DNA from 2 places in the Microbispora sp. GKU 823 genome. Region 1 is predicted to be linked to the other one. Evidence: predicted binding sites of a transcription regulator. Region 1 holds the regulator's gene; the other holds the start of a gene.
What was found. The regulator HrcA, encoded in region 1, represses chaperone genes, less so after heat shock. The targets are predictions, from matches to a motif close to TTGGCACTCTCNNNNNGAGAGTGCCAA.
Positions count from the first base shown of each region.

Region 2: groES (co-chaperone GroES) is a predicted target of HrcA. The motif match lies at 14,411-14,437, and genes of this name have one in related genera.

Region 1 covers NZ_MWJN01000001.1:141,859-155,399, reverse strand. The annotation lists gene B1L11_RS49480 (CNNM domain-containing protein) at 1-248, opposite strand, end outside; gene ybeY (rRNA maturation RNase YbeY) at 245-718, opposite strand; gene B1L11_RS00680 (PhoH family protein) at 747-1,769, opposite strand; gene B1L11_RS00675 (histidine triad nucleotide-binding protein) at 1,824-2,168, opposite strand; gene B1L11_RS00670 (SigE family RNA polymerase sigma factor) at 2,413-2,892, shown strand; gene B1L11_RS00665 (hypothetical protein) at 2,889-3,581, shown strand; gene B1L11_RS00660 (lipase) at 3,707-4,912, shown strand; gene B1L11_RS00655 (16S rRNA (uracil(1498)-N(3))-methyltransferase) at 4,916-5,650, opposite strand; gene dnaJ (molecular chaperone DnaJ) at 5,660-6,796, opposite strand; gene hrcA (heat-inducible transcriptional repressor HrcA) at 6,797-7,810, opposite strand; gene B1L11_RS00640 (hypothetical protein) at 8,023-8,286, shown strand; gene B1L11_RS00635 (hypothetical protein) at 8,283-8,657, shown strand; gene B1L11_RS00630 (DUF3097 domain-containing protein) at 8,676-9,479, shown strand; gene B1L11_RS00625 (DNRLRE domain-containing protein) at 9,904-13,541, shown strand, end outside.
Region 2 covers NZ_MWJN01000041.1:35,298-53,367, reverse strand. The annotation lists gene B1L11_RS22115 (DUF389 domain-containing protein) at 1-126, opposite strand, end outside; gene coaA (type I pantothenate kinase) at 136-1,077, opposite strand; gene B1L11_RS22105 (holo-ACP synthase) at 1,171-1,551, shown strand; gene B1L11_RS22100 (NAD(P)H-hydrate dehydratase) at 1,613-3,115, shown strand; gene alr (alanine racemase) at 3,170-4,315, shown strand; gene B1L11_RS22090 (alpha/beta fold hydrolase) at 4,340-5,392, shown strand; gene tsaE (tRNA (adenosine(37)-N6)-threonylcarbamoyltransferase complex ATPase subunit type 1 TsaE) at 5,389-5,850, shown strand; gene B1L11_RS22080 (hypothetical protein) at 6,085-6,723, shown strand; gene B1L11_RS22075 (class F sortase) at 6,726-7,280, shown strand; partial or broken gene tsaB (tRNA (adenosine(37)-N6)-threonylcarbamoyltransferase complex dimerization subunit type 1 TsaB) at 7,414-8,137, shown strand; gene rimI (ribosomal protein S18-alanine N-acetyltransferase) at 8,157-8,645, shown strand; partial or broken gene tsaD (tRNA (adenosine(37)-N6)-threonylcarbamoyltransferase complex transferase subunit TsaD) at 8,642-9,680, shown strand; gene B1L11_RS22055 (hypothetical protein) at 9,721-10,293, opposite strand; gene B1L11_RS22050 (hypothetical protein) at 10,227-10,580, opposite strand; gene B1L11_RS22045 (class I SAM-dependent methyltransferase) at 10,737-11,930, opposite strand; gene B1L11_RS22040 (MarR family winged helix-turn-helix transcriptional regulator) at 11,975-12,520, opposite strand; gene B1L11_RS22035 (NAD-dependent epimerase/dehydratase family protein) at 12,659-13,501, shown strand; gene B1L11_RS22030 (hypothetical protein) at 13,666-14,259, shown strand; gene groES (co-chaperone GroES) at 14,524-14,838, shown strand; gene groL (chaperonin GroEL) at 14,906-16,531, shown strand; gene B1L11_RS22015 (sigma-70 family RNA polymerase sigma factor) at 16,843-17,469, shown strand; gene B1L11_RS45470 (anti-sigma-D factor RsdA) at 17,466-17,681, shown strand; gene B1L11_RS22010 (DUF5319 domain-containing protein) at 17,642-18,019, opposite strand.

The DNA.
Region 1 (13,541 bases):
TCGATGAACAGCAGCGTCGTGATCACCGTGGCGACGAGCTCACAGCTCAGGCGCAGCAGAAGCACCAGGTTGAGGTAGCGCGGCGGGTCGGCGACGATCGCCTGCAGCCGCACCGCGCCCCGCCGCGCCTCCTTGACGAACTCCTCCGCGCGCACCCGGGAAATGCGGGTCAGCGCCGTCTCCGCGCTCGCCAGCAGGCCGCCGGCCACGATCAGGAAGACGGCGGACAGCAGCCAGCCGTTGCTCACGGCTTACGCCGCACCTCCCGCCAGGCGCCGAGCAGTTCGTCCTGCAGCCCGAACATCTCGGCGTGCTCCTCGGGCTCGGCGTGGTCGTAGCCGAGCAGGTGCAGGATGCCGTGCGTGCACAGCAGCTCCAGCTCGTCCTGCGCGCTGTGCCCGGCCTCGGCGGCCTGCTTGGCCGCCACCTGGGGGCACAGCACCACGTCGCCGAGCAGCGCCGGGTCGGGGGACGCGTCCTCGTCCCGGCCGCCGACGTTGGGCCGCAGCTCGTCCATGGGGAAGGCCAGCACGTCGGTCGGACCGGGCTCCCCCATCCACTGCTCGTGCAGCTCGGCCATCGCCGCCTCGTCGATCACCAGGATCGACAGCTCGGCCAGCGGGTTGATCCCCATCCGGCCGAGGACGTGCCCGGCCAGCTCGACCAGCGCCGACTCGTCGACCTCGACGCCGGACTCGTTGGCCACCTCGATGCTCACGGGGTCTCCTCACCCGTCATGGTCGTGCTCACCGCCGGTTGTTCCGCGGCCGCTTGTTGATCGCGCGCGGCTCCGACGCCATCGCGGCGTCGTAACGGCCGTAGGCGTCGACGATGTCGCTCACCAGCTTGTGCCGTACGACGTCGGCACTGGTCAGCCTGCTGAAATGGATGTCCTCGATGCCCTCGAGGATCTGCTGGACGACCTTCAGGCCGCTCTCCTGGCCGCCGGGCAGGTCGATCTGGGTCACGTCGCCGGTGACCACGATCTTCGAGTTGAACCCGAGCCGGGTGAGGAACATCTTCATCTGCTCGGGCGAGGTGTTCTGCGCCTCGTCCAGGATGATGAAGGCGTCGTTGAGCGTCCGGCCGCGCATGTAGGCGAGCGGCGCGACCTCGATCGTCCCCGCCGACATCAGCCGGGGGATCGAGTCGGGGTCGAGCATGTCGTGCAGCGCGTCGTACAGCGGCCGCAGGTACGGGTCGATCTTCTCGTAGAGCGTGCCGGGCAGGAAGCCGAGCCGCTCCCCCGCCTCGACGGCGGGGCGGGTGAGGATGATCCGGTTGACCCGCTTGTTCTGCAGGGCCTTCACGGCCTTCGCCATCGCCAGGTACGTCTTGCCGGTGCCGGCGGGGCCGATGCCGAAGACGACGGTGTGCCTGTCGATCGCGTCGACGTACCGCTTCTGGTTGACCGTCTTCGGCCGGATGGTGCGGCCCCGCGCGGACAGGATGTCCAGGGACAGGACCTCGGCCGGACGGTCGGTGGCCTGCCGCAGCATGTGGATGCTGCGCTCGACCGCGTCGGGGGACAACTCGGCACCCGACCCGACCAGTTCCACCAGCTCCTCAAAGAGGCGCACGACGACGCCGCTCTCCTCGGGACTGCCGGTGATCGTGATCTCGTTGCCCCGCACGTGGATGTCGGCGCTGAAAGCGCCTTCGATGACCCGCAGCAGCTCGTCACCCGACCCGAGGAGGCTGACCATCGGCTGCCCCTCGGGGATGACTACCTTGGCCTGGGTCTTGTGGATGTGCTGTGACTCGGACATGGGCGGCCCTTGCGGCCCTGATCGCCTCCCTAGTTCCCTCCCCACTTTAGTCGCTCAGCCGGGGGGCCAGGTGAGGCCTCGTCCGCCGAGGACGTGCGCGTGGACGTGGAAGACCGTCTGCCCGGCCCCCTGCCCGGTGTTGAACACGATCCGGTAACCGGTCTCGGCGACGCCCTCCTGTACGGCCACCGCGTGACAGGTCTTGAGCAGGTCGTCGGCGAGGCCGTCGTCGGCCGCCGCCAGCGCGGCGGCGTTCTCGTGGTGGGCCTTGGGCACGACGAGGACGTGGGTGGGGGCCTGCGGGTTGATGTCGCGGAAGGCCAGCGCCCGCCCGGCCTCCAGGACGATGTCCGCCGGGACCTCCTTGGCCACGATCTTGCAGAAGAGGCAGTCGCTCACGCGCGAAAGCCTAGCCGTTGCCGCTAGTTGATGACTGCAATGATCCCCCGGGCTAGTGTGAGTGTGCGAGACTGCACCAGAAAACCCCCCTAGTGTCGGGCGAGGACACCGCTGGGCCATGCCCCCTCATGATTCGGAAGAACGTAAACCCCCCGGGGATGACGAGCGTCCTATCGATGTGACCACCGAGACCCTCGTGGCCGACAGGTCGTTGGGGACGGTGCCCGTCGGGTGGGATGCCGACATGGCCGTGACGGCGCTCTACAGCGCTCACTATCGGTCACTGGTGCGTCTCGCCGTGCTGCTGGTGCGTGATATGGCCAGCGCGGAAGAGGTCGTTCAGGATGCGTTCGTCGCCCTTCACGGCGCCTGGCGCAGGCTGAGAGACACCGACAAGGCACTGGCCTACCTTCGTCAATCGGTCGTGAATCGATCGCGTTCCGTGCTGCGGCACCGCGCGGTCGTCGAGAAGTACGCGCCCAAGGGGCTGCCGGACGCGCCGAGCGCGGAGAACGGCGCGATCGGTGAACTGGAGCGCTCGGCCGTCATCGAGGCGCTGCGGAGCTTACCGACCCGCCAGCGCGAGGCGCTGGTGCTGCGATACTACGGCGACCTGTCGGAGGCCGAGATCGCACATGCGATGGGGATCAGCAAGGGCGCGGTGAAGAGTCACACGGCCCGCGGCATGGCCGCACTACGGATGGCACTGGAGCAGTTCTCATGACCTTCCCGCCCGACGACGAGTACGGCGAGTTGCTCCGCCGTGCCCTGCGCGCGGAGGCGGACTCGGTCGTGCCGTCTCCCGAAGGACTCGAGATCATCCGCGGGCGCATCGAGCAGCGCGGTCTGCGCGGCCTGCGGAACATGCTGTGGTGGCGCGTCGGAGCGGCCGCCGCGGGGGCCGTGCTCGTGGCGGGCGCGGTCGTGATGGTCGTCCCCGGCCTGCGCGACCAGGTGGCGCAGTCCACGGGCATCGCTCCCGCCGGCGACGAGCGCGAGGACGAGAGGGACACTTCGTCGGTGAGCCGGCCGCCCAACCTGGCGCCCTCACGTCCGGCCGTGATCGTGCCCGTCACCCCGAGCCCGTCCCGCGGACGGCCCGCCCCGTCCCCGACGCACAGGGTCGGCGCGACCACCAGGCCGTCGCCGTCGCCGTCCGATCCCTGCGTCACGCCCACCCCCCAGCCCGGGGTCGATCGAGCCCGACGCGGCCCTCCCGCCGACGTGCTCGCCGACGTCGGTGACGCAGCCGCCCGCGGTGACGCCCTCGGCCTCGCGCCGTCCCTCGACGGCTCCGCCCACGTCCGCGCCCGCGGTCACCCCGAGCACGACGCCCACGGAGACGGCCACGACCGACTCGGCGACCGAGACGCCCACTCCCTGACCCGGTCCGCCCGTCATCCCGGGGTATGACGCGGCGCTCGCCCGATCACCGGGGGTCGCACCGGTAGATCGTCACGCGGCCGGAGGGCGTCGCGCCTCCTCGTTGGAATCCTGATCACGCAACTGACAGAGATCAGGATCGAAAGAGGCGAGACATGCCCGAAATGTGGCGGAAGCGGGTGGGCGCGCTCGGGGCGGCCCTGGCCCTCACCCTGGTGGCCGCGGTCCCGGCGTCCGCAGCGCCGGCGGGGGTGACGACGGCGCCGGGAATTCCGACGGTCACCGGGATCCGGCTCTCCCTGCCCGCCCCGTCGGGGCCGCTGCCGGTCGGCACGGTCCCCGTACGCCTGGTGGACCGGTCGCGGCCCGACCCCTGGGTGAAGGGACGGCCCTACCGGGAGCTGATGGTGAGCGTGTGGTACCCCGCCGCCCGCGCGCCGGGGCGCCCGGTGTCCCCTCACCTGCCGCCGCTGGTCGCCGCCGACCTCGACGCCACGTCGGCGCCCGCCCTCCTCGGCGTACGGCCCGGGCAGGTGGACTGGGCGGCGACCCGCACGCACTCCCGCCTGGACGCGCCCGTACGGCCGAAGACCGGCGGCTACCCCGTGGTGCTGTACTCCCCCGGCTACATGGTGCCGCGCTCGCTGGGCACGCTCGCGGCGGAGGACCTGGCCTCGCGCGGCTACGTGGTCGTCACGGTCGACCACACCTACGAAGCGTCCGCCGTCGAGTTCCCCGGCGGGCGGCTGGAGCGTGCCCGGGTGCGGGCGGACAGCACGGCCGACGCGATGAAGGCACTCGACGTCAGGGTGGCCGACCTGCGGTTCGTCCTCGACGTGGTCACCGCGCGGCACACCGGCCTGCCCTCCCGGCTGCCCTCGTGGCTAAGCAGGGCGCTGGACACCACCCGCGTGGCGGCCGTGGGCTTCTCGATGGGCGGCGCGGCGACGGCGCGGCTGATGTACGCCGACCACCGGGTCAAGGCGGGCGTGAACCTCGACGGCTCGCTCTTCGGCGAGGTGACCGAGCGCGGACTCGACGGCCCGTTCCTCCAACTGGCCGCGGACAGGGACGACCCTTCGTGGGAGACGTTCAGGAAGCAGCGCCGGGGCTGGAAGCGCGACCTTCGGCTCGCCGGAGCGGAGCACTACTCCTTCACCGACCTGCAGGCGCTGGTCCCGCGGATCTCGAGCGGCCTTGGCACGCCGTCCGAGATCGTCGGCACCGTCGACCCGGTCCGTTCGATCGCGGCCCAGCGTGCCTACGTGGCCGCGTTCCTCGACCTGCATCTGAAGGGCCGCGAGACCCGCCTGTTCGACCGGCCGAGTCCCGCGTTCCCCGAAGTCGGATTCCTCGGCTGACCCTCACCAGCGGCCGCAGCGGGACAGCAGGACGGCCGCCGCGGCCACGCCCGCCGTCGAGGTGCGCAGCACCGTCGGCCCCAGCAGGGCCGGCGTGGCTCCCGCCTCCCGCAACGTGGCGATCTCCTCCTCGGTGACGCCGCCCTCCGGGCCGACGACCATCACGATGTCGCCCGGCTCCTCCGGCAGGGGCAGGCGGCTCAGCGGCTCGGCGGCCTCCTCGTGCAGCACGACCGCGAGCGCCGCCGCGGAGACGAGCGAGCCGACCGCCGCGGTCGTGGCCTGCTCGGTCACCTCGGGCAGATGGAAGCGCCGGGCCTGCTTGGCCGCCTCGCGGGCCGTGCCGCGCCAGCGGGCGAGGGCCTTGGCGGCCCGGTCGCCCTTCCACTGGGTGACGCAGCGGGCGGCGGCCCAGGGGACGATGACGTCGACCCCGGCCTCGGTCATCATCTCGACCGCGAGCTCGCCCCGGTCGCCCTTGGGCAGGCCCTGGACGACCACCAGCCTCGGCCGGGGCGGCGGGACCTCGAACCGGCGCAGCACCTCGGCGGTCAGCGAGTCCTTGCCGGCCGCCGTGACCGTGCACTCGGCGACCCGCCCCGCGCCGTCGGTCAGGTCGATCCGCTCCCCCGGGCGCAGGCGGCGTACGGCGGCGGCGTGCCGCCCCTCCGGCCCGTCGAGCACGATCGTGTCCGCCGCCTGGCCGGCCGCGTCCGACAGGAACACGGGAACAGTCATGCGATCAGCTCAGCGGCCGTTGAAGGCGTCCCGCAGGCGGGAGAAGAAGCCCTGCTGGCCCGGGGAGAACTTGCCGGGCGGCCGCTCCTCTCCGCGCAGCTTCGCCAGCTCGCGCAGCAGTTCCTCCTGCTGCGGGTCGAGCTTGGTCGGCGTCTCGACGTTCACGTGGATCAGCAGGTCGCCCCTGCCGGTCTCGTTGAGCCGCTGGACGCCCTTGCCGTACAGGGGGATGACCTGGCCGGCCTGGGTGCCGGGCCGTACGTCGATCTCCTCGGCGCCGTCGAGGGTCTCGATCGTGATCGAGGTGCCGAGCGCGGCGGCGGTCATCGGGATGTGAACGGTGCAGTGCAGGTCGTCGCCGCGCCGTTCGAAGATCTGGTGCGGCCGCTCGACGATCTCCAGGAACAGGTCGCCGGGAGGTCCGCCGCCGGGGCCGACCTCGCCCTCGCCGGCGAGCTGGATGTGCGTGCCGTCCTCGACGCCGGCCGGGATCCTGACCTTGATCGTACGCCGGGTCCTGACCCGTCCCTCGCCCGAGCACTCCATGCAGGGGTGCCGGATGACGCTGCCGTACCCGCCGCACTGGGGGCAGGGTCGGGAGGTCATGACCTGGCCGAGGAACGAACGGGTCACCTGCGAGACCTCGCCGCGCCCGTGGCACATGTCGCAGGTGTCGGGGTGCGTGCCTGCCGCCGCCCCGGAGCCCTGGCAGACCTCGCAGACCACGGCCGTGTCGACCACGATCTCGCGGGTCGTGCCGAAGGCCGACTCCGCCAGGTCGAGCTCGACCCGGATGGTGGCGTTGCGGCCCCGGCGGGCACGGGAGCGGGGCCCCCGCGCGGCGCCCGCCGAGCCGAAGAAGGCGTCCATGATGTCGCTGAACGGGAAGCCCGCGCCGAAGCCACCGGCGGCCCCGGCGCCCGCGCCGCCGCCGAACGGGTCGGCGCCCATGTCGTACATGCGGCGCTTGCCCGCGTCGGACAGCACCTCGTACGCCTGGTTGATCTCCTTGAACCGCTCCTGGGTCTCCGGATCGGGGTTGACGTCCGGGTGCAGTTCGCGGGCGAGACGGCGGTACGCCTTCTTGATCTCTTCCTGGCTGGCGTCGCGTCGTACGCCAAGGGTCGCGTAGTAGTCGTTGGACACTTATGACCCCGCCAGGATCTGGCCGACGTAACGCGCCACCGCGCGCACCGCACCCATCGTCACCGGATAGTCCATTCGTGTCGGGCCCAGCACTCCGAGCCGGGCCAGTTCCTTGTCACCCGAACCGTATCCGGCGGCCACGATAGAGGTGCCGCGCAGCCCGCTATAGGGGTTCTCGGATCCGATCCGGACGGTCAGTTCGGACAGCCCGCCGGTCTCCCCCAGCAGGCGGATGAGGACGACCTGCTCCTCCAGCGCCTCCAGCACGTCCCGCAGGCCGACGCTGAAGTCGGCGGCGGCGAGGTTGGCCGTACCGCCGAAGACGATCTTCTCCTCGTGCCGCTCGACGAGCGTCTCGAGCAGCACGGACAGGATCGTGGCCGCCACCGGCCTGTCCTCGGGAGGCAGACGCTCGGGAACGTCGGCCACGGTCTCCGGCACCCGGGACAGGCCGCAGCCGTCCAGGCACGCGTTGAGCACGGCGCGCAGGTTCGCGATCCGGTCGTCGGCGATGGCCTCGGGCAGGTCGACCACCCGCTGCTCGACCCGCCCGGTGTTCGTGATCAGCACCAGCATGACCCGGCGCTCCGCGAGCGGGACGATCTCCACGTGGCGGACCGACGACCTGGTGAGCGAGGGGTACTGGACCACCGCGACCTGCCGGGTGAGCTGCGCGAGCAGCCGGACCGTCCGCATGACGATCTCGTCGAGGTCCACGGCCCCGGCGAGGAAGGTCTCGATGGCCCTGCGCTCCGCGCCGGACAGCGGCTTGATCTGCGACAGCCGGTCGACGAACAGGCGGTATCCCTTGTCCGTCGGCACCCTGCCGGCACTGGTGTGCGGCTGGGTGATGTATCCCTGCTCCTCCAGCGCCGCCATGTCGTTGCGGATCGTCGCCGGGGAGACGCCGAGGTTGTGCCTGTCCGCCAGGGCCTTCGACCCCACCGGCTCGTTGGTGGACACGTAGTCCTCGACGATGGCGCGCAGGACGGCGAGCTTGCGGTCGTCGAGCAATGTGTCACCTCCCTGTGCCTGGAAACACCGACTCTGGCACTCTGTGTTCCCGAGTGCCAAGTGTACGGCTACCACCCCACGTGGTGCGATAACGCAGGGGGCACCAAGACAGCGCAGGGCACCAAGACAGCACAGGGCGCCAGGACAGCACAGGGCACCAGGACAAGCGGATTCCAAATCCCCCGCAAGCCACGTGGTCGACTCTTGTTTCCATGCACGAGAACCAGACCCCCGATGTGACCATGCGGGTGCCCCGCCCCGTGCCCCAGACCGACGTGACCTTGCGGATGCCGCACCCCTTTCCCCCTCCGTACGGCGGTTCCCGGCCGATCCGGCCCCGGCTGCTGTGGATCTTCCTCTCCTGGGCGCTCTTCGTCGTCCTGCTGGTGGCGGGCGTCGGCGGGTTCGCCGGCGGCCTGTTCTCCACGATCGGCGACGCCGCGCCCACGACGACCTTCTCCGGCGGCAGTCGGTGAACGTCACGCTCGACCCCGCGGACAAGCCGGCGATCTACGCGGCCGTCGACCAGCCCACCGACGTCCGCTGTCAGCTCGGCGACGGCGCCGACCCGCGGGTGCGGCTGACCCGGCCCGCCGTCTCCCAGACCGTCACGCTGAACGGCACGACCTGGGAGCTGCTGTTCGAGGCCGGCGTGCCGAAGGCGGGCGCCTACCCACTCGCGTGTGAGGGCGACGGAGTCCGGTTCGGCGTCGGCAAGCAGCTCGCCGGCGAGGCCGGCTCTCTGGCGGGCGGCGCGATCGCGCTGCTGGCCCTGCCCACCGTCGGTTTCCTGGCCGCGCTGATCGTGACCATCGTCGTGCTCGCGCGCCGCCGTCGCGTGGTGTGATTTGCTAGCGTTCCCCGCATGTACGGGCGGGACGTGCTTTCCGGAGACTGGCGGCGGCCACGGCGGGGGCAGATCCCCGAGATCCCGGCCGAGCCCGACCTCGTGGTCGAGGACGCCGAGGGCCGCTTCTGCGGCGCGGTGGTGGCCTGCGACAAGGAGGCCGTGACGCTGGAGGACCGGTTCGGCCGGCGGCGGGTGTTCCCGCTGACGCCCGCCGGATTCCTCCTCGAAGGCAAACCGGTGACGCTGGTGCGCCCCCAGGCCGGCCCGAAGGGGCCGCTGCGGAGCGCCTCGGGGTCGATCGCGGTCGAGGGCCTGCGCGCGCAGGTCGCCAGGGAAAGCCGCATCTACGTCGAGGGCGTCCACGACGCCTCGCTGGTGGAGAAGATCTGGGGGCACGACCTGCGGGTGGAGGGGGTCGTCGTCGAATACCTGGAGGGCGTGGACGACCTCCCGGCCATCGTCGAGGAGTTCGGCCCCGAGCCGGGCAGGCGGCTCGGCGTGCTCGTGGACCACCTGGTGCCCGGGTCGAAGGAGAGCCGCATCGCCGCCCGGGTCTCCGGGGACGACGTGCTCGTCGTCGGGCATCCGTTCGTGGACATCTGGCAGGCGGTCAGGCCCCGGGTGCTCGGCATCCCCGCCTGGCCGGACGTGCCGCGCGGCGTGCCCTGGAAGGAGGGCGTGATCGACGCCCTCGGCTGGCGGATGGACCCCCAGGAGGCGTGGCGGCACATCCTGGGCCGGGTCACGACCTACGCCGACCTGGAGCCCGAACTGCTCGGCCGCGTGGAAGAACTGATCGACTTCGTCACGGCTGCCTGAGCCCCCGGGGCCACCCCTCCGGACGGCGGCCCCCCGGCATCCCCGCTCACGGGGACGATCTCGCCCGGAGTCGCCGGCGGCCTGGTTGTGATCCGCCGCGCCGGTTCATTCCGGGTGGACCGGCGGTGAACCCGGTCTTGATCGACTGAAGGGTGCACGCGCCTGCGTGCGTTCCCCCTTCTCGATGGAGACCCATGCGCCCCCATCCGCCAGGCATCGCCCTTGCCGCCGCCCTCCTGCTGACGGCCGGCGCCCTGCACCCAGGCGGCGTGACGCCCGCGAGGGCCGCCACCGCGGCCGACGTCACCGCCAGGCCACCAGTCTCACCCGCGGCGTCCGGCGAGCCGGCCGCCGTCGCAGCCGATCAGTCTCCAGGTTCCGGCCGGAGGCCGCCGCGCGCACGGCGAAGGCGCAGGGCACTCCGGTGGAGGTGGAGAGCGAGAAGACCGACAGCTCCTCACTGTGGGCCAACCCCGACGGCACCTTCACTCTCGAGACCTTCGCGGGACCGTTGCGGGTCAAGGACGGCGGCACGTGGCGCCCGATCGACACTACTTTGGTCCCCGATGGACAGGCGGGGCTGCGCCCCAAGCTCACACCGGCCGATGTGCGGATGTCGGCCGGAGGAGCCCGGCCATTCGGCGAGGTCCGGCGAGCGGATCGCTCGTTCGCCGTCTCGTGGGGCAAGCCCCTGCCGGCGCCGCAGGTCAAGGCGGACACCGCCACGTACAAGGACGTCGTTCCCGGCGGCGACCTGACGGTGAAGGCCCTGCCGAACGGGTTCAGCCATTCGATCGTCCTGCGCAGCCGCCCGGCCAAGCCGCTGGAGATCACGCTGCCCGTGGCGGGCAAAGGCCTGAATCTCTCCGAGGCCGGCGACAACGGTCTCAACCTGCACGACTCCACCGGCACCCTGCTGGCGTCCGCTCCGGCCCCGCGCATGTGGGACTCGACGACCGACCCCCGGTCCGGCGAGCCCGTGCACCAGATGGCGATCGACACGACTGTCAAGCAGACCCCTCAGGGCACGGTGCTGGTGCTCAAGCCCGCTGCGGGGTTCCTGTCGGACCCGGCGGTGAGGTATCCCGTCACCATCGATCCCACCAGCACGCTCACGGTGGAGACCGACACGTGGGTCCAGAGCGACATCCCGGACTCCCAGCGCGGTTCCACCGAGCTCAAGGCCGGTACCTACGACGGCGCCCACATCGCCCGCTCGTACCTGAAGTTCCGTCACGTCGACGACCTGCGCGGCACCACGATCGTGGACACCGACCTACGACTGTGGACGTTCTGGTCGTCGGTGTGCGTGGACCCCAGCGCAGGCGTACAGGCACGCCGCATCACGTCGGCGTGGGACCCGGACACCATCAAGTACGGCTCGGAACCGGCCACGACCGCGACGGGCGCCGTCACCACGAAGACGGCCTACGGCGCGGCGAACTGCCCGCAGGACTTCATGCACTGGGACACCGACGCCATCGTCCAGGCGTGGGCCGACGGCCAGCCGAACTACGGGATCCAGTTGCGCGGCGCGGACGAGAAGGACGCCTCGACCTGGAGACGTTACTACTCCTCCAACTATGTGTCCGGAGCTCAGGGCGAGAAGGAGCCCGCGCTCAGCGTCACCTTCACGTACAAGCTCAGCGCCCCTTCGGGGCTCGACGTCGCCCCGAGAGCCTCCTCGGACCCGGCGGTCGGCACCGTCGCGAGCCTCACCCCCACGTTGTCGGCCAAGGCGAGCGATCCTGCCGGAAAGCCGCTGGACTACACGTTCGAAGTGACCACGGCCGACGACGGCGACGTCATCGCCACCGGAGGCCCCAAGGGCGTGGCCTCCGGCGCGACCGCGACCTGGAAGGTGCCCGCGGGCGTCCTGAGGAACCCCGGGTCGTACCGGTTCAGGGTCAGGACGACGAGCCAGACCGGGGCGAGCGGCTGGTCGCCGAGCATGGCCTTCGCCACCGACGTGCCCACGGTCCCCACGAGCCTGGCCACCGGCCTCGGCGACCCGTCGGCCGTGGTGCTGTCGGCCGTGATATCGCGGCCCTCGGGCCAGCCCCTGACCGCCAGGTTCTACCTCTTCGACAGTTCCGGTGCGGTCGTCGGACCCAGCCCGCTGGGATCCAGCACTGTCCAGGGCGGGCAACGGGCCGCGTTGCAGCTCGCGCCCGGTCTGCTCACCGCCGGGGCCGGCTACAAGTGGCAGGTGGAGGCGTGTACCGGCTCCACCTGCAGCGCCCGGACCACGCCCGTCGCCTTCACGGCCCCGCAGCCGGTGGCGGACAGGCCCGCCCAGTCCACGACCTTCGGCGCGGATGTGCTGGCCGTCCGCAGCGCCAAGACGGCCTCGGACGCCTGCGACGGGACGCCCTGCCCCCTGGAGAGCACCACCGCGTTGCAGGTGGGAGGCGGCCGGATCTCCACGTTCAAGGCTGACCTCGGCGCCATCCCGGCGGGCGCGGAAATCACCTCTGCCACGCTCGACCTGGGCACTCCCGTCTGCGCCGCGGCCTGCCCCGCCACGCTCAAGGTGTCGGCGTACGAGCTGAGCGACGACCCCGCCGCGGACGCGTCAGGGGCCGACGCCTCGTCCCTGCTGCTGGACGAGCCGTTCGACGAGGCGGACCTCACCAGCCCGAGGATCGACATCACCGGCTCGGTGCAGGGAGACCGCCAGGACGGCCAGGGCTTCCCGGAGCTCGCCCTGCGCGTCACCGATCCCGCGGCGCCGGAGGCGTCCTTCGGCTCGGCGACGATCACGGTCGTCTACGTCGCGCCGGCCGCGCCGGGAACCCTGCAGAACGTCAGCGTGCGGGCGGGCGACGGCGGAGCGCTGGTCACCTGGGGGCCGCCGTCCGAGTCGACCGGTGACGCGCGGATCACCGGGTTCGACCTGGACGTCCTCAACGGCTCGGGGAGCGTCGTCCAGACGCTGACGCCGTCCGAGCCGAGAGCCGTCGTCACCGGGCTGACCAACGGGTCGGCCTACACCTTCCGCGTGCGCGCCGTGAACGAGCAGGGCGACGGCGCCTGGAGCACCACCTCGGTCGTGCATCCTCAGGCCGTACCGGACAGGCAGTCGTACGTCGACGCGGTGAGCCAGTATCTGGACAGCCGGGAGGGCATCGTCGAGGGACGTTTCACGAGCGCCGCCGACGCGATCGCGAAGCACGACCAGAGCTACCGGTTCGAGTCGCTGATCGAGGCGGACGAGCAAGCGCTCCTGGCCGCCAAATCCGAGGCCGAGGCAGGCGGAGGCGCCCAGGAGAGCTCGACGACCACGCTGAGCGACCCTCTCGTCTCTCTGTCGGCCGACGGCACGACCGTCACCGTCCGGGCCACCGTGCGGCAGTCCCGCGTCCTGCGCGACCCCACCGGCGAGAAGACGACGCAGGAGGAGGAGAACCCGTCCGACTACTCCTTCAACGCCGTGCTGTCCGGTCAGAGTCAGCGTCCCGACGGCTCCGCCGACGGCCTCGCCGGCCGGACGGACGGCGATTCTGCCGACTCCCAGGTCTACCCGGATGGGTCCGTCACGGCGGACATGGGCGAAGACCTGACCGTGCCCGAGCCGGGCGACGCCCCCGAAGGCACCGTCTCGGCCGCCTCCGTGAGCCCGTCGGGCATCGCCAGTTGGGCCGTGAAGCACTGGAAGAGCCACCAGGAGTACGACAACTTCTGGCACCGCGGCGGCGACTGTACGAACTTCGCCTCCAAGGCGCTGCGATTCGGCGGCGGCGCCAGGGAGATCCGGAACTACGGGCGAACCGCGAAGCAGAAACGCGAGAACCAGAACAACTGGTTCTGGGCGGCGCCCGTCGGCAAGGACTCGAACACCTTCGTCATCGTCACGAAGAGCATGAGCCATATGAGCAGCCGCCACCGGATCCAGTGGCGCTCCACCTTCTCGCAGGTGCGGCCCGGCGACATCATGTACTGGGACTTCGACCCGTGGAACAACAACGGGCCCGACCACATGTCGATCGTCACGAAGAAGACGGCTTCCAGCGAACGAGGGATCTTCTACACGGCGCACAGCTACAAGGTGGTGAACAAGAG
Region 2 (18,070 bases), on a different contig from region 1:
GTCGCCCTCAGGCCGCCTGGCCGCCTTGGCCAGGAGCACGACGTTCGTGACCCCCGGCGTACGGTCGAGCACCTCGATGACCTGGTCGGTCCGCTGGAACGGGGCGATGACCCGCAGATGCAGCACGGCTGAATCCTAGGTTCTGCGCAGCCGCACCCGTCTGACGGAGTGGTCGGGACCCTTGTGCAGGATCAGGCCGGCCCGGCGGCGGGTGGGGGCGATGTTCTCGACCAGGTTGCGTTCGTTGATCTCCCGCCACACGTTCTCGGCGAACGTGGTCGCCTCCTCCTGTGACAGCGCCGCGATGTGCCGGAAGTAGGACTTCGGGTCGGAGAAGGCCGTACGGCGCAGCTTGTGGAAGCGCTCCACGTACCAGGTGCGGATGTCCTCCATCCGGGCGTCCACGTAGATGGAGAAGTCGAAGTAGTCGTAGACCGCCAGGGCGTCCGGCGGCGCGGGCTGCAGGACGTTGAGCCCCTCGACGAGGAGGATGTCCGGCCGGTCCACCGTCTGCGCCGCGCCGGGCACGATGTCGTACTCCAGGTGGCTGTAGACCGGCGCCTCCACCGAGTGGCGGCCCGCCTTCACGTCGGCCACGAAGCTCACCAGCGCCCGCCGGTCGTAGCTCTCGGGAAAGCCCTTGCGATGCATGATCCCGCGCTCTTCCAGCACCTTGTTGGGGTACAGGAAGCTGTCGGTGGTGATCAGGTCGACCCGGGGGTGCTCGGGCCAGCGGGCGAGCAGCGTGTGCAGCAGCCGCGCCGTGGTCGACTTGCCGACCGCGACGCTGCCCGCGATGCCCAGCACGTACGGCGGGGGCGCGTCCTGCTCCCCGAGGAACGCGCCGACGGCCGCGCCGCGCTGCCGCGAGCCGGTGAAGTGCAGGTTCAGCAGCCGGGTGAGCGGCAGGTAGATGTCGGTGACCTCGGACAGGTCGATCGGATCGTGGACGCCGCGCAGTTCCTCCAGCTCCGCCTCGGTGAGCGTGAGCGGTGTGTTCTTGCGCAGGTCACGCCACTGCTCCCGGCTCAGCTCGACGTACGCGTCCCCATCTGCCACGACGGCAAGCGTAGCCATGGCCTTTCCGCGCCCCCACCCGGGGTCGTGCACAGCCTGTGGACAAAAATCGATGGATTACTTCGGTGCGCGACGGGGAAGAACCTTCGCTCCGTGTCACTGGTCGCGCCGTACGCTGGCGGTGTGATCGTGGGCATCGGGGTGGACGTGGTCGAGGTGGCGCGCCTTGGCGCGGCCCTGGAGCGCACGCCCGCGCTGCGCGGGCGCCTGTTCACCGATGCCGAGTGCGCGCTGTCGCTGGAGTCGCTGGCCACGCGGTTCGCCGCGAAGGAGGCCGTGGCCAAGGCCCTCGGGGCTCCACCAGGCCTGCGGCACCTCGACGCGGAGGTCGTGCGCGGCGAACACGGCCGGCCCGAGCTGAGGATCACGGGCCGGGCCGCCGAGGTGGCCCGCGACCTCGGCGTACGCCGATGGCACGTCTCCCTGTCGCACGACGGCGGCATGGCGGTCGCCTACGTCGTCGCCGAGTCCTGAGCGGGAGCCCTCAACGGGCCGGTGATCGCCATCGCCGACGCGGCAGGCTACCGTCGGACGCATGCGGACCGCCTACACCTCCGACCAGATCCGCTCCGCCGAGCTGGCGCTGATGGCGAGGCTCCCCGAGGGGACGCTGATGGACAGGGCCGCCGCCGGGCTCGCCGCGGTCTGCGCGCAGCTGCTCGCCGGCTCCTGCGGCCGGGTGTACGGCTCGCGCGTCGCGCTGCTCATCGGCAGCGGCGACAACGGCGGTGACGCCCTGTACGCCGGAGCCCGCCTGGCCCGCAGGGGAGCGCGGGTGGAGGCGGTCCTCGCCGGCTCGCGCACCCACGAGGGCGGCCTGGCCGCGTTGCGGCGGGCGGGCGGCCGGGCGCAGCCGTACGAGGCCGCGCGGGCGCGCGAAGTGCTGGCCGGCGCCGACCTCGTCATGGACGGCCTCGTCGGCATCGGGGGCAGCGGGGCCCTGCGGGAGCCGTACGCGACGCTGGCGGAGCTGACCGCCGAGACCGGCGGCCTGGTCGTCGCGGTCGACGTGCCGAGCGGGGTGGACGCGAGCAGCGGACGGGTCGAGGGACCGGCGGTCCGCGCGCACCTGACGGTGACGTTCGGCGCGTACAAGGCCGGCCTGCTGGTCGATCCCGGCGCCGCCCGCGCGGGGTCGGTCGAGCTGGTGGACATCGGCCTGGGGCCCTTCCTGCCGGACCCCGAGGTGGCCGCGCTGACCGGCGACGACGTGGCCGACCTGCTGCCCAGGCCGGGCGCGGAGAGCGACAAGTACCGGCGGGGCGTGGTCGGGATCGCCGCGGGCAGCGACAGGTACACCGGGGCCGCCGTGCTCTCGGTCGGCGGCGCGGTGCGCGCCGGCGCGGGGCTGGTCCGCTTCGCGAGCTCCGCCGAGCCGGTGCGGCTGGTCAGGGCCCGCTGGCCGGAGGCCATCACGACCGTGCTCGATCCGTCGCTGGTGCTGAAGAGCTCGCTGGACGAGGTCGGGCGGGTGCAGGCGTGGGTGCTCGGCCCCGGGCTCGGGACGGGCCCGGAGGCGCACGCGGTGGCCCGCGCCGTGCTGTCCACCGGGGTGCCCGTGCTGGTGGACGCCGACGGGCTGACGCTGGTCGCCAAGGACCGCACGCTGCTGCGCCGGGCCGCCCCCACCGTGCTCACGCCGCACGCGGGGGAGCTGTCGCGGCTGCTCGGCGTGCCGCGCGAGCGCATCGAGGCCGGGCGGCTCGAACACGTGCGCAGGGCCGCCGCCGAGCTGGGGGCGACGGTGCTGCTCAAGGGCTCGACCACGCTCGTGGCGGAGGAGGACAGGCCGGTGCGGGTCAACACCACGGGCACGCCCTGGCTGGCCACGGGCGGCACGGGCGACGTCCTGTCGGGCATCGCGGGCGCCCTGCTCGCCGCCGGGCTGACCGGCTACGACGCGGCCTCGTGCGCGGCGTACGTCCACGGGCTCGCGGCGCGGACGGCCGCCGGAGGCGGCGACGCGGCACGCGGACAGGCGCCGATCGCCGCCCTCGACGTCGCCCAGGCGCTGCCCGAAGCCCTCCGCACGCTCTGACGTGCGGTGTCAGGTTGGGCGCATCCACCCGGGTCCACCTGACACACTGGAAAAATGAGCTTCTCAACGGTGCGCTCCGCGACCCCGGCCGAGGCACGCGTGGACCTGTCCGCCATCACGCACAACGTACGGCTGCTCGCCGAGTCGGCCGCCGGCGCCGAGATGATGGCCGTCGTCAAGGCCGACGCGTACGGCCACGGCGCGGCGCCGGTGGCGAAGGCGTGCCTGGAGTCGGGCGCGACCCGGCTCGGCACCGCGTTCGTCCGCGAGGCGCTGGCGCTGCGCGAGGCGGGGGTCACCGCGCCGGTCATGTCGTGGCTCATCACGCCCGGAGAGCCGCTGGACGCCGCGCTGCTCGCGGACGTCGAGCTGTCGGCCGGCGCGACGTGGGTCGTCGACGACATCGCCGAGGCCGCCCGGCGCACCGGGCGCACCGCCCGCGTGCACCTGAAGGCCGACACCGGCAACTCCCGCGGTGGCGCGACGGCGGCGGACTGGCCGTCTCTGGTCGAGCACGCGCTCGCCGCGCGGGCGAGCGGGGCCATCGAGATCGTGGGCCTGTGGTCGCACTTCGCCTGCGCGGACATCCCGGGCCATCCCTCCATCGAGAGCCAGCTCGCGGCGTTCGAGGAGGCGCTCGCCGTCGCCGACAAGGCGGGCGTGCCGAGCGACGCGATCCGTCATTTCGCCAACTCGGCCGCGACCGTCACGCTGCCGAGGGCGAGGTACGACATGGTCCGCACGGGCATCGCGGTCTACGGCCTGAGCCCGATTCCCGAGCTGGGCGACTTCGGCCTGCGCCCCGCCATGACGCTGACGGCCAGGCTCGCGCAGGTCAAGCGGGCCGCCCCGGGCTCGGGCGTGTCGTACGGGCACCTGTACGTCACGGAGCGTGAGACCACGCTTGGTCTCGTCCCTCTCGGGTATGCGGACGGCATCCTGCGAAACGGGACCAACCGGGCGGAGGTGCTGGCAGCGGGCCGGCGGCGGCGGATCGCCGGGCGGGTGTGCATGGACCAGTTCGTCATCGACCTCGGTGACGATCCGGCGGAAGCGGGGGACGAGGTGATCCTTTTCGGCCCGGGGGACAATGGCGAGCCCACCTGTCAGGAATGGGCGGATTCCCTCGGCACGATTACCCATGAGATCGTGACGAGGATCGGATCCCGCGTGCCTCGCGTCCATACGGACGGACGCTGAGCCGCGGCTGCGAGGAGGGCAGGCATGAGCACACGTCGCAAGGTCGGGATCGCCGGAGCGGTCTTCGGTGCGGCGTCGGCGGGAGTGGCGGCGGCCACGCTCGCCAAGAGGTACGCCGTCGGCCGCATCCGCCTGCGGCCGGACCTGGAGGCGAGTGAGCCCTTCGGCGAGCTGCACGGACGTTCGGTGACGCTCACGACCTCGGACGGCGTGAAGATCCACGCCGAGATCGACGGCGTGGAGGACGCCCCGCTGACCGTGGTGCTCTGCCACGGCTACTGCCTGTGCTCGGACTCCTGGCACTACCAGCGGCGCGACCTGCGCGACTCCTACCGGCTGGTGCTGTGGGACCAGCGCTGCCACGGCCAGTCCGCCCGCGCGATGTCCAGCGACTGCACGATCGAGCGCCTCGGCGAGGACCTCGCGCTCGTGCTGGACGAGCTCGTCCCCGGGCCGTGCGTGGTGGTGGGCCACTCCATGGGCGGCATGACGATCATGGCGCTGGCGGAGCGGCGGCCCGAGCTGTTCGGCGACAAGATCCGCGGGGTGTCGCTGATCGCGACCTCGGCGGGCAAGCTCGCCGAGCTCACCCTGGGCCTGCCCGCCCTGGTCTCCAAGCTCGTCAACCTCGCGGTGCCGCCCGCCGTCTCGATCATGCGCAGGAGCGGCGCGCTGGTCGACAGGGGCCGTGAGGCCGGCACCGACCTGTCGTTCCTGGCGCTGCGTCACCTCGGGTTCGGCGATTCCAAGAACGTCAGCCCGACCGTCGTGGACTTCGTCGAGTCGATGATCAGGGCCACCCCCTCGGAGGTGATCGCCGACTTCTACCCGGCGCTGATGTCGCACGACAAGCTCACCGCGCTCGACGTGCTCAACAAGGTGCCGACCGCGATCATCGTGGGGGAGCGCGACTGGCTGACGCCGCTCGACCACAGCAGGGCGATCGCGGCGGCCGTGCCGACCGCGCAGCTCACCATCGTGCCTGAGACGTCGCATCTCGTGCAGCTCGAACGGCCCGACGCGGTGAACGAGGCGCTGCGCGAGCTGCTGAAGCGGGCGGAGAGGGGAAACGCGTGACCACGGCCGAGTTCCGGGCCGCGACCGCCGAGGAGACGCGGGCGCTGGGCGCGCGGCTGGCCACGCTGCTCGCTCCCGGAGACCTGGTCGTGCTGAGCGGGCCGCTGGGCGCGGGGAAGACGACGCTGGTGCAGGGCGTCGCGGAGGGCCTGAAGGTGCGCGGGCCGATCACGTCCCCCACGTTCGTGATCGCCCGGGTCCACCCGTCCCTGTCCGGCGGGCCGGCGCTCGTGCACGTGGATGCCTACCGGCTGGGCGGCACGCTGGAGGTGGACGACCTCGACCTCGACGCCTCGCTGGAGGAGTCGGTGACCGTGGTCGAGTGGGGCGAGGGCCTGGTCGAGGGCCTGTCCGAGGACCGCCTGGAGGTCCACCTCGAGCGGGACGCCGAGGGCGAGGAGCGCCGCGTACGGGTGACGGGCGTGGGCCCGCGCTGGTCGGAGCTCTCCCTCACCTGAGCACCCTCCCCCTGAGGCACGGAGCCACATAAAGGGCCGCAACACGGACTCTGACGTGCGACAAGGACCTGCGGGGACAAGCCGGGCGTCGTTCGTACGCGATCCAGACCGGTCCGCCGCACAGTCCTTGACGCCTGTCCGCGTTCCTGTGGATCATCGAGACCAAGGAAGATCCTCGGCCATGAGTCGGTAAGGATTTTCTGGGTAAGGGACCGGCGTGGAAGAGGTGTGCCGTTGAGCAGGATCACGCAGGTCGCCGTCGGAGGAGCCTTACTGTTCGGCGCGCTGGGCTGCACCGCGTCGGCCGAGACGGTCTCCACCGACCCCACGATGACGCTGACACCGGCCCTGCCGACGCCGCTCGTCTCGGTCTCGCGGCAGGACGTGCGGGTGGAGGTCGATCCGAAGCGGATCGTCGGCGGGTCGACCAAGAGCATCCACATCACCGCCAGGTGCCCGCTGCCCCAGGGCGGCACCGAGTATCGGGCGACCGCCCGCTCCGACGCCTTCACGGGGCTCGTCACGCTGGTCGCCCCGGCGCCACCGTCGGCCTCCCCGACCGCGACCGTGCCGATGGTGCGCGGCAGCGCGACCATCAGGGCCGGGGCCAAGGCGGGCGGCTACCGTGTGCAGGTGCGCTGCGAGGCCACCAACGACATCGGCAGCGCGTCGTTCAGGATCGTCGCGCCGGAACCCGACCACACCGAGGACCACACGAGGATTCCCACCCGGGCGCCGCACGCGGGCGGCGGCGGCACGGCGGCCGGGGGCCCCGAAGACGACTCGGGCCTGCCGACGGGCGTCACCGTCGTCGTGCTGCTGGCCGCGCTCGGCGTCGGCATCGGCGTGGCCCGCAGGCGCTCCGGAGCCTGACCTTGGCGCTGTCCACCCGGGGGGTGATCATCGCCGGGGTGGTCACCGGGCTCGCGTTCGCCGCCGTCGCCGGCGGCAAGGGGATGACGGACCAGCCCGCCGCCAGGTCCTCCGTCGTCCCCAAGCGGATCGACATCCCGGCGCTGCACCTCAAGGCCCCCCTCATGAAGCTCGGCCTGTCCGACGAGGGCGACGTCGAACTGCCGCCGTTCGACAAGCCGTCCACCGCGGGCTGGTACACCGGAAGCGCCGTGCCGGGCGACCCCGGCGCCTCCGTGATCATCGGCCACGTGGACACCAAGACCGCTCCCGCCGTCTTCTACCGGCTGCGCGACCTGCGTGAGGGAGCGGTCGTGAAGGTGGTGCGCAGCGACGGCAAGACCGCCTCCTACCGGGTCGACTCGGTGGAGCGCGTGCCGAAGGACGAGTTCCCGGCCGAGCGCGTCTACACCGAGGACGGCCTGCGCCTGATCACCTGCGGCGGGAACTTCGACTGGTCGCGGCACGAGTACCGCGACAACATCATCGTCTACGCCTCCCTGATCCGGGCCGCCTGATCCGCGCCGCCTGCCGCAAGGCCGTCCGGCGGGCGCGCGGGCCGCATACGTCGCGGCGACGAGGACGAACGGGTCCGGGGCCGGACCCCGGGTGTGGTCGTCCGCCTCCGCACAGCGACTACGCTTGACCTTCGTGCTTGTCTTGGCCTTCGACACCGCCACTCCCGCCGTCACCGCCGCGCTGTACGACGGCGAGCGCGTGGTGGCGGAGTCGACGACGATCGACGCGCGGCGGCATGGTGAGCTCCTCGCGCCCGCCGTCGAGCAGGTCCTGCGCGAGTCCGGCGCGAGCGCTCAAGGACGTCACCGCCATCGTCGCCGGGACCGGCCCCGGGCCGTACACCGGACTGCGGGTCGGCCTGATGACGGCGACGGCGCTGGCCATGACCGCCGGTGTGCCCGCGTTCGGGGTCTGCACGCTCGACGCCCTCGCGTACGCCGCGCGGGAGAGCGGGCCGTTCCTCGTCGCGACCGACGCGCGCCGCAGGGAGGTCTTCTGGGCGCGGTACGGCGATCCGCGTACGCGGCTCGACGGGCCGCGCGTGGACCGGCCGCACGACCTGCCCGGGGAACTGCCCGTGATCGGCGCGGGCGGCGCCATGTACGCCGACGTGATCGGCGCCGACCGGGTGCGCGGTCCGGAACTTCCCTCGGCGGGAGCGCTCGCGGCCCTGGCGGCCGAGCACCTCGCGACGCTGAGCGAGGAGGAGGCGGCCGAGATCGCGCGGGTGCCCGAGGGACGCGTGGATTCGGTCGAGAAGGCGCGGGAGCTGGCCGTGCTCGGCCCGCCGCGGCCCATCTACCTGCGGCGTCCCGACGCGCAGGTGCCCGGGGCGCCGAAGCGGGTGACGGCGTGACCCGCCGCGGGGACACCCCATGAGGCAGGCCGAGGTCGTGCTGCGCCAGATGACCCACGACGATCTGCCGGTCGTGATGGACATCGAAAGGACCACGTTCCCCGCGGACGCCTGGAGCGAGGCCATGTTGCGTGGCGAGCTGGCCGACCAGCCGCGCACCCGGCACTACGTCGTCGCCGAGGTGGGCGACCGCGTGGTGGGGTACGCCGGGCTGGCGGCGGCGGGTGACCAGGCCGACGTCCAGACGATCGCGGTCCTCGCCGATCACCGGCGCGCCGGCGTCGGGACCGCGCTGATGGACGCACTGCTCGCCGAGGCCGCACGGCGCGGCGCGGTCTCGGTGTTCCTGGAGGTGCGCGCCGACAACCCGCCCGCGCAGGCGATGTACGAGCGGTTCGGCTTTCGGCGGCTGGGCCTGCGGCGGCGCTACTACGAGGACGGCACCGACGCCATCACCATGGTGAAGGACCTCGGGCCAGGACACGAAGATTTGGGGGGCGGAGCATGAGCAGGCGTGACGAGCCGATCGTGCTGGGAATCGAGACGTCCTGCGACGAGACGGGCGTGGGCATCGTCCGCGGCCACACGCTGCTGGCCAACACCATCGCCTCCAGCATGGACGAGCACGCCCGCTTCGGCGGCGTGGTGCCGGAGGTGGCCTCGCGGGCCCACCTGGAGGCGATGACGCCCACGGTCGAGAGCGCGCTGGCCGCCGCCGGGCTGCGCTTCTCCGACATCGACGCGGTCGCCGTCACCGCCGGCCCCGGTCTCGCGGGCGCGCTGCTCGTCGGCGTGGCCGCCGCCAAGGCGTACGCGCTGGGGCTCGGCGTCCCGCTCTACGGGGTCAACCACCTCGCCGCGCACGTGGCCGTGGACCAACTGGAGCACGGTCCGCTGCCCAAGCCCTCGATCGCGCTGCTGGTGTCGGGAGGACATTCCTCGCTGCTCCTGGTGCCCGACGTGGCGCAGGACGTGATCTCGCTCGGGTCCACCGTGGACGACGCGGCCGGGGAGGCGTTCGACAAGGTGGCCCGGGTGCTCGGGCTGCCGTTCCCCGGCGGGCCCCACATCGACCGGGCCGCCCGCGACGGCTCGGGCGCGGCGGTGGCCTTCCCGCGCGGCAAGTACGACGACGGCACCCTCGACTTCTCCTTCTCGGGGCTGAAGACGGCCGTGGCGCGGTGGGTGGAGGCCCGTGAGGCGGCGGGCGAGGCGGTGCCCGTGGCCGACGTCGCCGCGTCGTTCCAGGAGGCGGTCGTGGACGTGCTCACCCGCAAGGCCCTGCAGGCGTGCGCCCGTTACGACGTGAAGGACCTGCTGATCGGGGGGCGGCGTGGCCGCCAACTCCCGGCTGCGGGCCCTGGCCCAGGAGCGCTGCGACGCGGCCGGGGTGCGCCTGCGGGTGCCGCGGCCCGGCCTGTGCACCGACAACGGCGCGATGGTGGCGGCGCTCGGCGCGGACCTGGTGTCGGCGGGCGCGAAGCCCTCCACCCTGGAGATCCCGGCCGACTCGTCGCTCCCGATCACCGTCGTCAACGTCTGATCGCCGCCCCGCTCGCCCTCGCCGGCGACAGGGAGATTCCTCAGTCGGCGTGGCCGCGGGCGGGGCGCAGGAGGACCTCGGCGAGCGCCAGCATGGTCTCCTCCAGCGCGGCGAGCCGCCGGGCCACGTCGCCCCTGGCCGGTTCCATGGCGCGGGTGACCGCGTCCGAGACGGTCTCGGCGATCTGCTCGCGGTCGGGCCTGCTGCGCACCGCGTCCGCGAGGGGCACGACGGCCCCCGCCGCCAGGGTGAGGTCGGCGTTCATGCCCGCGATGGTGGTGCTCATCTCGTCCACCCCGGCGGCGACGTCCCCGATGCCGGCGCTCAGCCCGGCGACGGTCGCGTTCATGCCGTCCACGGCGGCTCCCACGCCGCTCTCCACGGCCTCGATCCGGCCCCCGACCGAGTCCAGCCGTTCGACGACGACGGCCTCCAGCCGCTCGGTGCGCTCGGTGAGCGCGGCGAGGGCCTTGTCGATCCTGGTGAACCGCCCGGCTGCGGCCTCCATGCTCCCCTGGAACTTGCCGAGCCGGTGCGCGAAGTCCGTCATCCGGTCGGCGAGGCCCTGGGTCCGGCCGCCGACCTCGTCCACGTGGTCGCGCAGCAGTTCCATGTGCTGGGCCAGCCCCTCCGCCCAGGCGGGCGCCTGACCGCCATGTCGTCGAGCCGCTGGGTGATCGCCTCGAGTGCCACGCCGAGGCCGCCCAGCTCGCGCTCGCGCACCTCGCGCAGGAGCCACTCCATGCCCTCCAGCCGCTGGCGGATCTCGTCGAGCACGGCGCCCTGCGTCCGCTGCTCGTAGACGTGGTCCTGGGCCGCCCGGGCGAGCAGTTCACGCATCCGGTCGGAGATGGCGGTCTGGCTGCCCGCCTGGAGGAGGTTGTGGCTGGAATGCTCCACCGAGAATGCTCCTTCACTCGCCGAAACGTCGGTTCGGCCCGGTCTCGCGCAGATGAACGAACAGGCGGCACGCCCGACGGCCAACTTTAGGCCCTGACCCGCGGCCATCAGGCGTGGAATGAGAAAGGCGGTAATTGCTGGTGAATTGTTCCTGTTTCACCCGTTCGCACTGGTCACGGGCCGGCAGAGCAGGGCGAACGGCCGTTCCTCGATGCGGGTGAGCACGATCACGGCGGAATCGTCGCCGGAAAGCCGCAGATCCTTGCGCAGCCGTTCGACGTCGACGGCGGAACCGCGCTTCTTGATGGTGACCGCGCCGACGCGCCGTTCGCGCAGCGCCGCTCTCAGCCGTTTGAGCGAGAACGGCATGACGTCGGTCACCTCGTAGCAGGGCGCCCAATCCGTGCGTACGAGACGGTCACTCGTGACGTAGGCGATCCGGGGATCGAGGAGGTGCCCCGACACGAGGGCGGCGACCTCGGCGACCAGGTGGGCCCGCACCGCGGCGCCGTCGGGTTCGTAGAGATAGCGGCTCACCGGCCCGGTCTCCGCCTCCGCGCCGGACGCCGTGAGCGTGGCCCCGGACGGCAGCAGGGTGGCGCGCCGGCCGCCCGCTCCCATTCCGGTCCAGATCGCCGCCTCCTTGACCTCGCCGCGGTACGACACCCACTCGGCTTCGGCGCCCTCGGGGATGAACTCGTACGGGATGCCGGGGGCCACCTTCAGGCAGGCCGCCGGGGCGCGGGCCACCAGGTCGAGCACGACCGGCCACGTGGGGGAGTACGCCATCGGGTCGAAGGTCCGTCCCCTCGCCCCCCTTCTGGCGGGGTCGGCGAACAGCAGGCCGTATCCGCCGGGGTCGGCCAGCGCGGCGTCGCCCGTCCGTACGCCGACCAGGGAGGACAGGCCGAGCGCCGCCGCGTTGGCCCGGGCGATCTCCGCGGTCAGCAGGTCGAGGTCCACGGCGTCCACCGGGCAGCCCGCCCTGGCCAGCGCGAGGAGGTCCCCGCCGATGCCACAGCAGACGTCCAGCACGGCAGGGCCGCCCTCCGGCCCTCCGGCGGCCCGGATCCTGGTGGCGCGGTGTGCGGCGACCTCGGGGCGCGTGGCCTGCTCCAGCCCGTGCGGGGTGAAGTACATGACCGCGGCGTCGGGGCCGAACTTGACCTCGGCCCGCCGCCGCAGCGACGCCTGGGTGAGCGCCGCCGCCGCGAGGTCCGCCGGGTGGCTCTTGCGCAACGCGCTCGCGGCGGCCACCGGGTCGGCGCCGTCGGCGAGTATCTTCACGGCCTCGTCCAGGGCCCCGCGCCCTGCGGGCGTGATCAGCATGCGGAAGGCGTCCAGGTCCACGCCCGCGACGCTACCGCCTGCCCGGCGCGCACGTCGGTGGGCGGTCAGCAGGAGCCGACGTCGCCGAGCGAGGTGAGCAGCTTGCAGAGCAGTCCGGACAGCCGCTCCCGGTCCTCGTCGGTGAGGCCGGACAGCAGCCGCTCCTCGTTGGCCACGTGGCCCTCCAGCAGCGCGTCGACGACCTCCCGGCCCTCGTCGGTGAGGGTGATCAGGACCATGCGGCGGTTGGTGGGCGAGACCTCCCGGTGCACCAGGCCCCTGGCGACGAGGCGGTCCACCCGGTTGGTGAGCGCCGCGGAGCTGACCATCGCGGCCGTGGCGAGGTCGCTCATGCAGAGCCGGTGATCGGGGTTGGACCGGAAGAGAGTCGCGAGCACGTCGAACTCCCACGGTTCCAGGTCGTGCCCGGCGAAGTACTCCTTGATGCCCTTCTCCAGCAGCCGGGACGCGCGGGAGATCCGCCCGGCCACTCCCATCGCCGAGCAGTCCACGTCCGGACGCGCCCGCGCCCACTGGCCGAGGATCTGGTCGACGGCGTCGTTCGCGCAGGTGGCGTTCGTGAGGTCGTCGTTCGTGAGGGTGTCGTTCATAGCGCGCGGCCTGGGTCCTCCACGCCGCTCCTCCTCCCCTCGTCATCGTAACCGACACTTCGACGTTGAAATGTGAGCCGGGCGTGGGGTACCTTCTCCGTCGAACAGTAAGGCATCGAAGTATTCGAGGTGAAAGAGATGAAGGTCCTGGTGCTCGGTGCGACGGGGTACATCGGTTCCGCGCTGGCGGAGCGCCTCGCCGAACGCGGCCACGAGGTGGTCGCGCTCGTCCGGCCGAGGGCCCGCGACACCGCCGTACCGGGTGAGGTGCGCCACGGCGACCTCCACGAACCCGAGACGCTCAGGAAGGCCGTGACGCCGGACATCGACGTCGTCGTGCACGCCGCCAACCCCGTCGGGGACGAGGAGGTGGATGTCGCGGCGATCGAGGCGCTGGCCGGAGGGGGCGCGCGGCTCGTCTACACCAGCGGCGTCTGGGTTCTCGGCACCACGACCGAGGCGGCGGGCGAGGACGCGCCGGTGAACCCCATAACCGCCTCCCGCTACCGGCCGCGCGTGGAGAGGCTCGTGCTGGACGCGGGCGGCGTCGTCGTCAGGCCCGGCATCGTGTACGGCCGGGGCGCCGGCATTCCCACGGTGCTCACCGCCCCCGGGCAGGAGGACGGCCGGTACGTCCACGCGGGCGGCCCGGTGCCGACCTGGGCGACCGTGCACGTCGACGACCTGGCGGACCTGCTCGTGCTCGCGATCGAGAACGCGGCGCCGGGGAGCCTCTTCCACGCCGTCGCCGAGGAGGCGGTGAGCGTCGCCGACGTGGCGGCGGCCGCGGGCCGTACGGGGAAGGCCGTGCCGTGGCCGATCGACGAGGCGAGCGAGGTGCTCGGCCGCCCGTTCGCCGAGGGCCTGGCCCTGAGCCAGGTGGTGAGCGGCGACCTCGCCAGGAAGGTCCTCGGCTGGGAGCCGAGCCGCCCCGGCATCGTCGACGACGTCCGCTCCGGCTCGTACGCCTCCCGAGACTGAGGGCCGCCGGACCGGCCCGTGACGTCGAAGTCCGGATCCCGCCGGGGCGGGGTCCGGGCCAAGCGTCCTTTAAGCTCCGAACGCGATCATGCCAAGAGCACCCCAAGACCGGCTCTCTAACGTCGTCGGCACAAGCACAGCACGACGAACGAGGAGAGACGAGCATGCACAGGATCATGCGACTGGGTGCGATCGCGGCGGTGGCCGCCGCGCTGACGGCCTTCGGTGGCCCGGCGCTGGCCGAGACGACGACGGTGATGACGAACTCGACCTCCGTCCTCCCGGAGAGCCAGGGCTATGTGAAGGTGCAGTGCCCTTCGACGATCCCGTATCCGGTCACGATCCGGGCCTCGTCCTCCGTCAAGGACTCGTACAACTCCCAGTATCTGAACTACAAGGAGATCGCCGTCGCCGGGCGTGAGGTGAAGGTGAATTTCACCAACTCCCAGTCGAAGAGGGACGCGCACTCGGTCAACATTCCGGTGAAGGTCGAGGTGCTCTGCTCGGACGTGCCGCACGAGCCCCCGACAGGCCTGGAACTCATGCAGCGCGCCGACATCGCGCCGGGCGTCGACGCAGCGGTCACCGTGAGCTGCCCGCCGGCCTATCCGCATGTCACTCGTTACGAGGAGCGGCACTCCACCGGGGTCGACGTCGTCGACGTCCAGCAGAACGGGCCGACGTACTTCGTCGGCTACCAGAACACCGACTTCCTGCACACCGCCTCGGCCACCCTCTACGTCACCTGTTCCGCGTAGTCGCCCCCTCGCTCCCTCCGGAGGGCGCCATGGTGACGCCGGCGCGGCGGACGGCTGAACGGGCGATCTCGGGCGCGTTGCCGCCGGATGCGTCTGACCTGCGATGCCGGTTCGTGTTGACTGTCACGCGCCACTTGCATACTGTTTCGTGTTGGCACTCTCCCATCGAGAGTGCCAACAGCGACGAGACAGGTCTGACACCCGCGACGGCAGGCCGCTGGTCGCCTCTTCAGCTCATTCATCGCAATCTGAAGGGGAGGTCCGATCGTGACGACCGCCACCAAGGTTCCCGTTAAGCCGCTTGGCGACCGCATCGTGGTCCAGCCGCTTGAGGCCGAGCAGACCACCGCCTCCGGCCTGGTCATCCCGGACACCGCCAAGGAGAAGCCGCAGGAGGGCCGTGTCCTCGCTGTGGGCCCGGGCAACTGGGACGAGGACGGCGAGAAGCGCATCCCGCTCGACGTCAAGGAGGGCGACGTCGTCCTCTACAGCAAGTACGGCGGCACCGAGGTCAAGTACGGCGGCGAGGAGTACCTGGTGCTCTCGGCCCGCGACGTGCTCGCCATCATCGAGAAGTAGGCCGCGCCGGCTTGTGGAGCCCCGGGACCATGCGCCCGGGGCTCCGCGCGCTCACAAGGAGACCTGAATGCCGAAGATCCTGGAGTTCGAAGAGGACGCGCGGCGCGCTCTCGAGCGTGGTGTGAACGCTCTCGCCGACGCCGTCAAGGTGACGCTCGGCCCCCGCGGCCGCAACGTCGTCATCGACAAGAAGTTCGGTGCCCCGACGATCACGAACGACGGTGTGACCATCGCTCGCGAGGTCGAGCTGGACAAGCCGTACGAGAACCTGGGCGCCCAGCTCGCCAAGGAAGTGGCGACCAAGACCAACGACATCGCGGGCGACGGCACCACCACCGCGACCGTCCTGGCCCAGGCCATGGTCCGCGAGGGCCTGCGCAACGTGGCCGCCGGCGCGCAGCCGCTGGGGCTCAAGCGCGGCATCGACAAGGCCGCCCAGGCCGTCAGCGAGCGGCTGCTCGCCAGCGCCCGCCACGTCGAGGACAAGAAGGAGATCGCCAACGTCGCGACGATCTCCGCGCAGGACGCGAAGATCGGCGGCCTGATCGCCGAGGCGTTCGACAAGGTGGGCAAGGACGGTGTCATCACCGTCGAGGAGTCCAACGCGATGGGCCTGGAGCTGGAGTTCACCGAGGGCCTCCAGTTCGACAAGGGCTACCTGTCGCACTACATGGTGACCGACTCCGAGCGCATGGAGGCGGTCCTCGAGGACCCCTACATCCTCATCACCCAGGGCAAGATCTCCTCCATCGCGGACTTCCTGCCGCTGCTGGAGAAGGTCGCCCAGAGCAAGCGCCAGCTGCTGGTCATCGCCGAGGACGTCGAGGGCGAGGCCCTGGCCGTCCTGGTGACCAACAAGATCCGCGGCACCTTCACCTCCGTCGCCGTCAAGGCCCCCGGCTTCGGCGACCGCCGCAAGGCCATGCTGCAGGACATCGCCATCCTCACCGGCGGCCAGGTCGTCAGCGAGGAGGTCGGCCTCAAGCTGGAGCACGTCGGCCTCGAGGTGCTCGGCACGGCCCGCCGCGTCGTGGTCAACAAGGACACCACCACGATCGTGGACGGCGCCGGCGACGCCCAGGCGATCGAGGACCGCGTCCGCGAGATCAAGGTCGCGATCGAGCAGTCCGACTCCGACTGGGACCGCGAGAAGCTGCAGGAGCGTCTCGCGAAGCTGGCCGGCGGTGTGTGCGTGCTGCGCGTCGGCGCCGCCACCGAGGTGGAGCTGAAGGAGAAGAAGCATCGCCTCGAGGACGCGATCTCCGCGACCCGCGCCGCGATCGAGGAGGGCATCGTCTCCGGCGGTGGCTCCGCGCTCGTGCACGTGTCCAAGGAGCTCGACGACCTGGGCCTGACCGGCGACGAGGCCACCGGTGTCTCGATCGTCCGCAAGGCGCTGATCGAGCCCGCCCGCTGGATCGCCGAGAACGCGGGCATGGAGGGCTACGTCGTCACCACCAAGATCGCCGCGATGAACGTCGGTGAGGGCCTCAACGCCGCCACCGGCGAGTACGGCGACCTGGTGGGCCAGGGCGTCATCGACCCCGTCAAGGTGACCCGCTCGGCCGTGCAGAACGCCGCGTCCATCGCCGGCATGCTGCTCACCACCGAGGCCCTCGTCGTGGACAAGCCCGAGGAGGAGGCTCCGGCCGCCAACGGCGGTCACGGCCACGGCCACGGTCACGGCCACTGATCCGCGCCTTCCGCGCATCGCGCCCCGCGCCCGCCCGCAAGGGTGGACCGCGGGGCGCACCGCTTTTCCGCCCTTTGCCCGTTCCGCGCGGACGGGCCGTCGCGGGCGAAGCCGGGCCGAAGGCAATGCGAACGACCGGCACGCTTCTTTTTCCCTGTCAAGCCGTCCGGCGTATATCTCTCTTTTTGGGCATTCCGGTTGGAATGTTCCAACGGAAGAGTGATCAGGTGATTACCGAACGTTATCGCCGCGTCAATGTGACCAATCCGTAGCCGTTAACCATGACGACATGAACGATCGCGACGGGCATCATGCCTAACGTGACCGAGGGATGCGTCGCCGACGCCGCAACTGGGGTAAGGCTTGCGACGAGATCGGATGAGCCCGACCTCAGGGAACTGACCAGCCTTGCCGTAAAGGGAGATCGCACCGCGATCGAATCACTGCTGGGACACCTGCGCCCGATGGTGGTCCGCTACTGCAGGGCTCGACTGGGCAGGGTGTCCGGTCAGTATCACATCGCCGACGACGTGGCCCAGGAGGTGTGCATCGCGGTGCTGTCGGCGCTGCCGCGCTACCGCGACATGGGCCGCCCGTTCGCCTCGTTCGTCTTCGGCATCGCCTCCCACAAGGTGGCCGACGCGCTGCGCAGTTCGGTCCGCTCGGCCGTGCCGACGCAGGACCTGCCGGACGGGCCCGACGAGGGCCCCGGGCCGGAGGAGACGGTGGTGCGCTACATCGAGGCGCAGCACGCCCGCGACCTGCTCGCCCGGCTCCCGGACACGCAGCGCGAGCTTCTCATTCTGCGGGTGGTCTCGGGCCTGTCCGCCGAGGAGACGGGTAATGTACTCGGCATGTCACCAGGTGCCGTCCGGGTCGCGCAGCATCGTGCGCTCGCCAGGCTCCGGCAGCTGGCCGAGCTGGAGTCGATTGCGTGACCACGAAACGTCGTCGTACGGCTCGCCACCTCGGGTCGTACGGCGATGCCGACGTGGAGGGCGACGTAATGCGGACGGACGCCGTCCTCGACGCGCTCGCCCGCCGCGAGCCGGTCGGCGGTACGGACGCCGCCATCCGGCTGCTCGGCGCGCTCGTGGCCGACGTGGACAGTCAGCGGCTCTCCTCCGTGTCGATCACGCCGTCCACGTAGCCCCGGGCGTACTCCCAGCTGACGTAGTCGGCCGGATCGGGCTGGTAGGCCGGCTCGTGCACCTGCGGCCGGCCGTTGTCGATCATCTGGCGCAGGTTGCCGCGCAGCAGGTCCCAGTCGAAGTAGTGTTGTTCGCCGCACTCCGGGCAGTCGAGGACGAGCCCGAGCACGCCCTGGGGTTCGAGCAGGGAACGGAAGACCTCCACGTCGGCGAGATCGGTCAGCGCCTCGTCGCGTTCCGCGAGCGTCAGCGGCTCCACGTCGTCGGGCGCTCCAAGCTCCGCCGCGGGGTCGTTGGGGTCATCCGCGAACGGGTCGCGGGGGACGTCTTCCAGCACGCATCCCACCTTATGACCACGGCCCCCTCCACGAGGATAAGTGCGCCTCAT